3 regions of the Paenibacillus sp. OAS669 genome follow, and region 3 is predicted to be linked to each of the others. Evidence: predicted binding sites of a transcription regulator. Region 3 holds the regulator's gene; each other region holds the start of a gene.
What was found. Region 3 encodes Rex, which represses fermentation and respiration genes when NADH is low (regulators of the CRP and FNR family bind a similar motif). Its sites were predicted from a motif close to TTGTGAAATATTTCACAA; they were not measured.

Region 1: a site for Rex is predicted at 1,956-1,973, ahead of GGC63_RS18440 (hemerythrin domain-containing protein). Genes of this name have one in related genera too.
Region 2: a site for Rex is predicted at 1,272-1,289, ahead of GGC63_RS30600 (cytochrome ubiquinol oxidase subunit I). Genes of this name have one in related genera too.

The regions. Positions count from the first base shown of each region.
Region 1 covers NZ_JADBDR010000008.1:45,438-48,575, reverse strand. The annotation lists gene GGC63_RS18450 (DoxX family protein) at 1-177, opposite strand, end outside; partial or broken gene GGC63_RS18445 (formate/nitrite transporter family protein) at 554-1,156, opposite strand; gene GGC63_RS35155 (hypothetical protein) at 1,172-1,342, opposite strand; gene GGC63_RS18440 (hemerythrin domain-containing protein) at 1,362-1,880, opposite strand; gene GGC63_RS18435 (sugar O-acetyltransferase) at 2,072-2,629, opposite strand; gene GGC63_RS18430 (hypothetical protein) at 3,016-3,138, shown strand, end outside.
Region 2 covers NZ_JADBDR010000020.1:5,194-8,331, forward strand. The annotation lists gene GGC63_RS30600 (cytochrome ubiquinol oxidase subunit I) at 1-1,217, opposite strand, end outside; gene GGC63_RS30605 (Ig-like domain-containing protein) at 1,538-3,138, opposite strand, start outside.
Region 3 covers NZ_JADBDR010000015.1:6,679-9,816, reverse strand. The annotation lists gene dinG (ATP-dependent DNA helicase DinG) at 1-1,019, shown strand, start outside; gene GGC63_RS26200 (redox-sensing transcriptional repressor Rex) at 1,016-1,636, shown strand; gene ltrA (group II intron reverse transcriptase/maturase) at 2,105-3,138, shown strand, end outside.

The DNA.
Region 1 (3,138 bases), on a different contig from region 3:
CTCATTGGTCGCCTTATCGACGATCGGCTTCGCGACGGCCCCCTTCATAAACCCGGTAGCATCAAACCCTCCGGTCAGCTTGTGCCAACCCGCCGTCATCCACTGCCATCCAAGATATACCCTAAGAATAAGGAAGATACCGGCCGCATAAACGTTTTCCCTTACCCATTTCAACATGATAATCCTCTCCTATGAGTTAATATGAAAATAGTTGAAGAACTGGATAGTGATTATTTTCACAAACTTATTTAAAAAAATCCTTTCCTGCTGGAGATCGATGGAATCCGATGGAGGTTCTCTTCATAGCGATTCTCTCCCTTTCTACTTTGTTTTTTTCATCCAGGAAAGCTGTGAAGCCTAATGCTTTGTCGCTTCTATGGTTGCGGGCTTCTTTGTCCTCCCCATGGCTATAATTTACCAAATCGTTGGTGGTTTGTATGTGAAAAAAATCACATATACTACTTTTTTTATCTGCAGAATTACGTTCTTCCGAATGAAGCGATTTGCCTTGCAGGTGCCTGTCAAAGGAACGAGCAAGTCAGGAATCGGCTGGCTACCCTTCTCCTTTTTCTTGCAGCTTCCGCTTATATGCCACATGATAAATTCCTGCCACAAACAAGCAGCCTCCTACCGCATTCCCAATAAAAACAGGAACAAAATTAGCCGCAAACTCCCGCCAGGTCGCCTCCCCCGCAAAGATGGCCGCAGGAATGAGAAACATATTAGCGACCACATGCTGGAAGCCAAGCGCTACAAACGCCATGACCGGAAACCAGACGCCAGCAACCAAGCCTGCGCCGTCATCCGAGCCGTAAGCGATCCAGACAGCCAGGGAGACAAGCCAATTGCAGCCGATCCCCGAGATCATCGCGGTCAGGAAGGGCTCCTCCAGCTTCGCATGCGTTAATCCAGTCATGTAGGCCAAATACGGCCCATGCTCCATCATCCCGGCGAGGTGGCCAAACACATAGGCAACGAAGATCGCACCGGCGAAGTTACTCAGCGTTATAACCAGCCAGTTGGCAGCCACTCGTCGGAAAGAAGCTTTTCCCGCCATGCAGGCGAAGGGCAAGGCCATCATGTTGCCTGTCAGCAGCTCCCCGCCGGCTACCAGACACAATATCAGGCCTAACGGAAAAACGGCGGCCCCGAGAAAGCTCCGGAAGCCCTCCTATTCGGGAGGCAGGCCCGCGCTTACGCGGATCGCAAGAAGAAAACCAAGTGAGATGAATGCGCCGGCGGCGAACCCGAGCGGAAGCTGGGCAGACAGAGGAAGATTCGCTTTCTTCACGCCGGCCTGCACAGTGCGCAGCGCGATTTGATCCGGTTGGGCGAAGCCCATAGAAATCCCTCCCAGCCGCCTAATAGCCGAACCTGTTCGAACGGTCTTCCAGCGCCTCGATGATCTCCTCTTCCTTGCGAAAATGATGCTTTAATATCGAGCTGGCCTGCAGCAAATAAGCCGCTATATCCTGTGCCTCCGGACGGGGCACGGCATGATGGACTCTGTCTACGGCTTTGAAGAAGGCTTTGATGCATTGTTCAGCCAACTCATGCTCCTGCTCCATCAGCGGAAATTGATCCAGCTCCTCTCCGAAATACCAGGCAATCATCGGAAACATCTTCTTCTCCTCCCATTGGCAGTGGGCCTCCAGCTCTTGCTGAAACGCTTCAGCCTTTGCCCTCAATTCACGGAGCGTGCCGGTCCAATCGGCCACTTGTTCCTCCCCGCCTATCTTCTTGGCTGCAGCGCAGAGTTCGCTTAAGCCTTCCTCGAACATGGCGTGCTCTTCTCTCAAGCGCTGAACCGCTTCGTTAAATTCGTACAGCGGATGCCCGATCGTCGTAAAGTTCTTGCTCATATTGTCCTGCTGTCTCATAGGTACCCCTCCGTTTGGCTTAAGCCTTATAATGTCTTATATAGCTCCAAGTTTAACGGAATGTAAGTGAATTATATGTGAAAACAATCACAATGTAGGGCGGTTTTTTATATTACTGTGTGAAAAGAAGACAACTGCACATTAGCATAATGGGGCTGCCGATCCATACCGGCAACCGCATGCAGCTACAATCAATTCTGTTCCTCTTGGATGTGCCTCAATAATTTGGCTGGATTACCCGCCACAATCGTATTTGCCGGTACATCCTTCGTCACTACCGAGCCGGCCGCCACAATGGAATTGTCACCAATGACTACTCCGGGTAAAATGGCGCTGTGTCCGCCAATCCAGACATTGTCGCCAATCGTAATCGGCATCCCATATCCGCTTTTATTCCGGTCCTTTGGTTCAATCGAATGACCCGCTGTGTAGATCCCGACATTAGGTGCGATCATGCAGTCGTCGCCGATGCGGACCTCCGCCATATCCAGTATGGTACAGTTGTACCCAGCATAGAAATTACGGCCAACATGAATGTTATAACCCAAATCGCAGTGGAAATTGTGCTCGATGCTTACACCTTCACCGACAGTGCCGAACAGCTCCCGAATCAATCGTTCCTTCTCTTGCCCATCCTCAGGATCGCAGTTATTGAAGGCCTTCACAAGCTTTTGTGCGCGCAAGCTTTGCTCACGCAGTTCACTTGTGCCACGTTCGTAGTAAATCTTTTCCTTCTTATCTCCGTTCATCGGTAGTCCCCCTTAGCTCCATTATTCCAAAACAAGCTCTTCATTTCAATTTTTTATTTATTGTTTATCCTTCTATCCCGATCGTTCTAGTTCAGTAACCATTTGTTTATAACAATATTTATTTTCCCCTGTCAGTTGGCCAATTTCATTTTTGCAAGTAAGGAGTTCTCTACGATCTTGGTATACCGCACGCAATATAAAATGTAGACTTGATGCATAATTTAGGAAATGCAATTTAACAAAAATAATGTTGTTTTATTAAATGTTAAAATGGGCCAATTACCCATTATTGTTATTTATAGGTGATGAAACATCATAATGTGTATTTACGTTTAAGAATTATTCAAACAATCATCACTAAATTATTCTCGAAAGGATGAGCCTTATTGAAAAAAATTATAATTGGTTTTGCTTCGGGTGTCCTCCTATCTTTGGCCACTGGGGCTGTTGCTGCAATTCCAACTGTCCAAGCAATTTTATTTCCAAGTACCATTAACATTCACAAGGGA
Region 2 (3,138 bases), on a different contig from region 3:
GGTGAAACGCCCGCCTCCGTTTTTTGCAATCCGAACACAAGCCAAGGCTGCCGGCCGACCTCCGTCATAATCCACCCCGCCGAATTGGCGATATAGGGCAAGCTGATGGCCGGCACCATCCATTTCAAATACCGCGGAAATTGTTCCAGCTTATTGCGCCATACGGCGTAGGTGCCGAACAGGCTGAGCAAAATCATAAGGACTCCGGCCAGTACCATGATGCGGAAGCTCCAGAACGTCGTTTTGACCGGAGGAATATAGTTGCCGGGGCCGTATTTCGCCTCGTACTCAGATTGAAGCTCATTCATGCCGGGCACGCTTCCGTGCAGCTTGTTATAGGAAAGAATGCTTAGCGCATAAGGGATTTCCAATTGCGCGCGGTTTTGCTGCTTTTCCACATCAATCAAGGCAAAGACCGTCCAAGGGGCGCTATCGCCCGTCGTGTTCCACAGCGCTTCGGACGCCGCCATTTTCATCGGCTGCGACTTCATCAAATGCTGCGCCTGCTCGTGACCGGCTACCGCCGTCATGAAGCTTGCCGCCAGCGCGATCGTAATCCCGATCGTAAACGATGCTTTGAACAGCTCCGGCTGCTGCTTGCGCAGGATTTTATAGGCGCTGATCCCCGTTACGAACAATGCACCTGTCGATAGCGCTCCGTAAATGACATGCGGGAACTCTACCCATAGCTGCTTGTTCCCCAGGATGGCAAAAATACTGGTCATCTCGGCGCGTCCATTCTGAATCGCGTATCCGACCGGCTCCTGCATGAACGAGTTCGCACTTAATATCCATAGGGCCGATAAAGTCGTTCCGATGGCTACCAGCCAAATCGAGGCCAGATGCACCTTTTTTGGCAGGCGCTCCCAACCGAAAATCCATATGCCGAGAAACGTCGATTCCAGGAAAAAGGATACCAGCGCTTCAATCGCGAGCGGCCCTCCAAAAACAGCCCCGACAAATCTTGAATAATCCGACCAGTTCATACCGAACTGGAATTCCTGCATAATCCCCGTAACGACCCCTACGGCAAAATTCAGCAAAAACAATTTCCCCCAAAATTTGGCCATGATTTTGTACGAATCATCCTTCTTCACCACGTACATCGTCTGCATCACCGCAATCAGGTAAGCAAGCCCGATTGATAACGGCACGAGCAAGAAGTGATACACCGTCGTAATTCCGAACTGCCATCTGCTTAAATCCAACGTATCCAAAATCAATTCCTCCCTTCTGTACGTTGCTAGTATAGATCGAAGCAGGCAGCCTACATGTGATAAAAATCACAAGGGAAGGGTGAGAATTTGAACATTTTTTGTTAATGGCTCCCAAGCTAACGCCAAATAAACAAAAGAAGAATGGCGGACTCGCCATTCTTCTTTTGTTTAGGAGCGTAAGCTGCTTCGGTGGCACAGCGGGATACCCCCTTTATTAGCTTCCGAAAGGTTATGCATTTCCCAATGGAAACCATCTTCGTAAGCAAGGAGATAACCCGCCTATCGACTCTCTAACAACCATCAAGACCTAATTTACCTAGTCAATGCCCTCCGGCGGTTACCGTAATTTTGGCTTTGACCTGTTTTCCGCCATACTCGACGATGATATCGGCTTTACCCGACTTTAGTGCCTTTACCCCTCCATTCGCATCCACCTGTACGACAGCCGGGTTCGACGAACGATACGTCACGGCATCCGTCACCTTCTTTTTGCTGTGATCCGTATAATAAGCATAAACGACGGTAGCGTGCGTTTGACCGACTTTCAAGGAATAAGCCCGGTCATCGAGCTCGAGATGTGTCACCTTCACCGGCTTCCCGTCATCCTTGCCGAGTACGGTCACTTTAGCTTTCTCCTGCTCGCCCCCGTAAGTTACGACGATATCCGTTTTTCCCGCCTTGATCGCCGTAACCAGGCCGTTCTTATCCACTTTGGCTATATCAGGATTAGAGGAGCGGTAAGCAACCCCTTCGGTAACCTGCCGCTGGCTCCGGTCCGAGTATACCGCCTGTACGACGGTCTGATGCGTTTCACCGGCCTTTAAGCTGTACCGTTCCGAATCCAGGTCAAGCCCAATCAGCTGCACAGGCTTGCCATATACGATCACCTTGGCATCGGCGCTTTGCCCTGCATATTGAGCGGTTACCGTCGCTACCCCGGGGCTGACTGCCGATACGACACCGTTGGCACTTACCTGCGCTACAGAAGGCTTGGATGATTGGAACGAGATTCCATCTGTCAGCGGTTTGGTGCTGCCGTCCTCATAAGTCCCTTGCAGCTCTAGAGATTCAGATTCACCCGAGCTAATAAACATATACTTGGGCTTTAAGGCAACGGACTGAAGCTGCGGCTGCTCGCGGGTTACATTGACCGTGTACATCCTGGAAGTATTAAGACTCGGAGAATATACGGTAATCTGAACTGTATTGGCGCCATAGCCCAGCTGGATATCGGGGCTCGGCTGGCCGCTCGCGACCTCGATTCCATTCACCTTAATCTGCGCTCCCGTATCGACGCCTTCCGAAGTGACTGTAAGCTTGTAGACGTTGTAGGTCACACTGGCTTCGTAATGAGCCTGGTCGGGGGCAAACGACGGGCTTAGAACCCCGTCGCTCAGGCTCAGGCCGGCAAGCTTCGGTTGTCCATAGCTGGTTGGTTGAATATTGCCGACGGCTTCGCTGCCGCTGCGGTCCTCCAGCTGCTGCAAATACAAGCTGCGCGGATAGACATTGGTACCGAGACTTTCCCAATATCCGCCTTCCCGCGGCCGAAGGTCGTCCTTATTCGGCAGGTAAGGCTTATTTACTTTGCCGGTAAAACCGATGGCGTAGTTTTGCGCGGTTGGCGGATTTTGGAGCGCAAGTCCTCCTTTGGTATTCCACGCGACCCAATTCGCTCCTGCCCATCCGTGTCCGCTTCCGAGCCAGCCGCGGTCTTGAATAGCGATATTCGCATCGATGTTATCGAACAAGCCCCCTACCGACCAGCGATGGTGCGGCTCGCTCGTTGCGAATTGCGTTGTTGCAGTGCCGTCCAGGAACACGTTAGGACCGGGTACGCGGCTGCCTACGATATAGGAGTGGCGTGCGGTATCGACATTAACCCTTTGAGTCAGCCCTAGCTGGCCTTCATACAGCAGCG
Region 3 (3,138 bases):
AGGAGCTTGATCTGCAAGGCACAGTTACCGATATCTCCGGGGCTGTCAAGGAGCTGTATCGTCAACGCGATAATCTGCATTTCTTCATGACGATGCCTGATGACAATTATGTTTATTGGCTGGAAGCGGGGCAATTCAATAAGAGCAAATCGCTGCAGCTGGTATGCGTACCGATCGATGTCAGCCCGATGCTGCAGCAGCAATTTTTCGACGTAAAGGATAGCGTCATTATGACGTCAGCCACTCTGTCTGTGGGCAAATCCTTCGATTATACCGCCGAGCAGCTGGGACTGGATATCAAAGACACCGACGGCAAGCTGAAGACGGTACAGCTCCCGTCTCCGTTCAATTACCGCCAGCAGGCGCTGGTAGCGATACCGAGAGATTTCCCTAGTATTCGGGGAAATTCTGGGGAGAAGCAATTTGTCGATCATTTGACCCAATCTCTGGCTGAAGTAGCTCTCGAGACCAAGGGAAGGATGCTCGTATTATTTACGTCCAATAGAATGCTGAAGCTTGCTCACGCGGCTTTAAAGGACGTTCTGAGCCCGTTCGGGATTCAAGTATTGGGACAGGGTGTCGACAGCAGTAATCGCAGCAAATTGACGCGATTATTCCAGAATAATCCCGCAAGCGTCTTGTTGGGAACGAGCAGCTTCTGGGAAGGAGTAGATATACCTGGAGATGCTCTTACGTGTCTGGCTATCGTCCGGCTGCCGTTCCAGCCGCCTAACCATCCCTTGGTGGAAGCCAAAACGGAAAATTTAAAAAAGCTGAATCAGAATGCTTTCATGAAGCTGTCGGTTCCGCAGGCGGTGATCCGATTCAAGCAAGGCTTCGGAAGATTGGTGCGGACGGCCAAGGACAAAGGCATTGTTATCATTTATGACACTCGCGTCATTGATACGACTTATGGGAAGTACTTTTTGTACTCGCTGCCCGGCCCCAAAATCGAACACATGCCAACCAAACAATTGGTATCAAGAATTAAGCAGTGGATGGGGGAAAACGGTGCATGAAAACATTAAAAATATCCGAAGCAGTGGTAAGAAGACTGCCTATTTATTTACGGTTTCTTAATGAATTGAGCAAGAAGAGTGTCCATACGGTATCCTCGCAGGATTTGGGTCAGAAGCTTGACTTGAATCCTGCGCAAATCCGCAAGGATTTAGCTTATTTCGGCGAGTTCGGCAAAAAAGGAATCGGCTACGATGTCGCTTATTTGATCGAAAAAATACGTCAAATTTTAAAGCTGGATAAGGTGATTCCGGTTGCTTTGGTCGGAGCGGGGAACTTGGGCCGGGCGTTGTGCAATTACAATGCTTATTTAAAGGACAATATGAAAATTGTCGCTGTGTTCGACGCTTCCGAGACTAAAGTAGGCGAATCCATCAACAATCTGAAGGTCAAGCCGATGAACGAGCTGAAGGAAACGATCCAATCGCTTCATGTTCGTATCGGGATCATTACCGTACCTGCGGCGGAAGCGCAAAATGTGGCTAATCAGTTCGTTGAGGCCGGGGTAGAAGCGATACTGAATTTTGCGCCAATGATCATCAAGGTACCCAATGAAATTCGGGTTCATCATGCGGATTTTACAACCGAGCTGCAAAGCTTAGCCTATTATTTGGATTGAATAAACGCGACGCTGCCGATAATATAAAGAAGCCTACAAATCTGTAGGCTTTTTTGCTATGTACGCCCAGCATGGGCGTCATCTCTACGGTGAAAGTCCGGAATGGGGGCTGGCAAGCGCCTACCATTAGCCAAGAGCAAGGGTGTCCGCCGTGAGGCGGAATCTGAAGGAAGCTGGAGGCAAACGCACGGCTTGAGGTACACGAATCCAATTTGAGGCGGTTGCAGTCGGATGAGTCACCATACCATGACAAAATCCAAAGCTGCCAAAGGCTACAGCCGTAAACTTGGGCGAGCGCGGGCGGAAAGATGACGTTCTTATCTGGGGAGACCTGCGGAACACGCGAAGTTACTTCGTAACCGCGGCTGTAAGGCCGCGCTGAATCCGCAGGAGTCAGCAGAGGCCATAGTACGGAAGTACGGGACGTCGGAAACCGGAAGGGCCGAACCGAAAGGAGAGAGGAAACCGATGCGTTCGCATGAAGAGCAACGACAGCAGAATATCTCGCAAGAGAGCTTGCGGCAAAGAGAAGCGGTGAAGCCGTCAGGGTATGCCGGAGCGCCGAGTTCTTCGTCGGCACAAATCGTCCCTTCCTCTCGCGAAGTCCGTAACGACTTGTTGGAGCGGATGCTCGAAAGGGAAAACCTTTTGCTCGCCTACAAGCGAGTGGTCCAAAATGGAGGAGCACCCGGGGTGGACGGAGTAACGGTAACGGAGCTACAAGCTTACCTGAAGACGCACTGGGAGACGGTGAAAGCCGAACTTCTCGCGGGAACCTACAAACCTATGCCTGTCAAACGGGTGGAAATCCCCAAACCCGGAGGCGGAGTACGGCTACTTGGTATCCCGACCGTAATGGATAGACTCCTTCAACAAGCACTTCTGCAGGTCATGAACTCGATCTTTGACGCTCACTTTTCATGGTACAGCTACGGCTTTAGACCGGGAAAGAGAGCGCATGACGCGGTAAAGCAAGCCCAGCAATACATACAAAACGGTCTTCGGTGGATCGTGGATATGGATTTGGAGAAATTCTTTGACCGGGTAAATCATGACATTCTCATGGCAAGAGTGGCAAGGAAAGTGGCGGATAAGCGAATCCTGAGACTAATCCGTGCCTACCTGAACGCCGGAGTAATGGAAGGTGGAGTTTGCCAGAAAACGGAGGAGGGAACACCGCAGGGCGGCCCTTTAAGTCCATTATTAGCAAACATCCTGCTGGATGACCTAGATAAAGAACTAACCAAACGGGGGCACAAGTTTGTCCGCTATGCGGACGATTGTAACATCTTCGTCGCCAGCAGACGGGCCGGAGAACGTGTCATAGAATCGGTTATTGGATTTGTGGAAGGAAAGCTGAAATTGAAAGTGAATCGTGACAAGAGTGCAGTGGATCGGCCATGGAATCGGAAGTTCCTCGGCTTTAGCTTCTTATCAAACAGACAGGTGACGATCCGGCTTGCTCCCAAAACGATCTCCCGATTCAAGGAGAAGATAAGGGA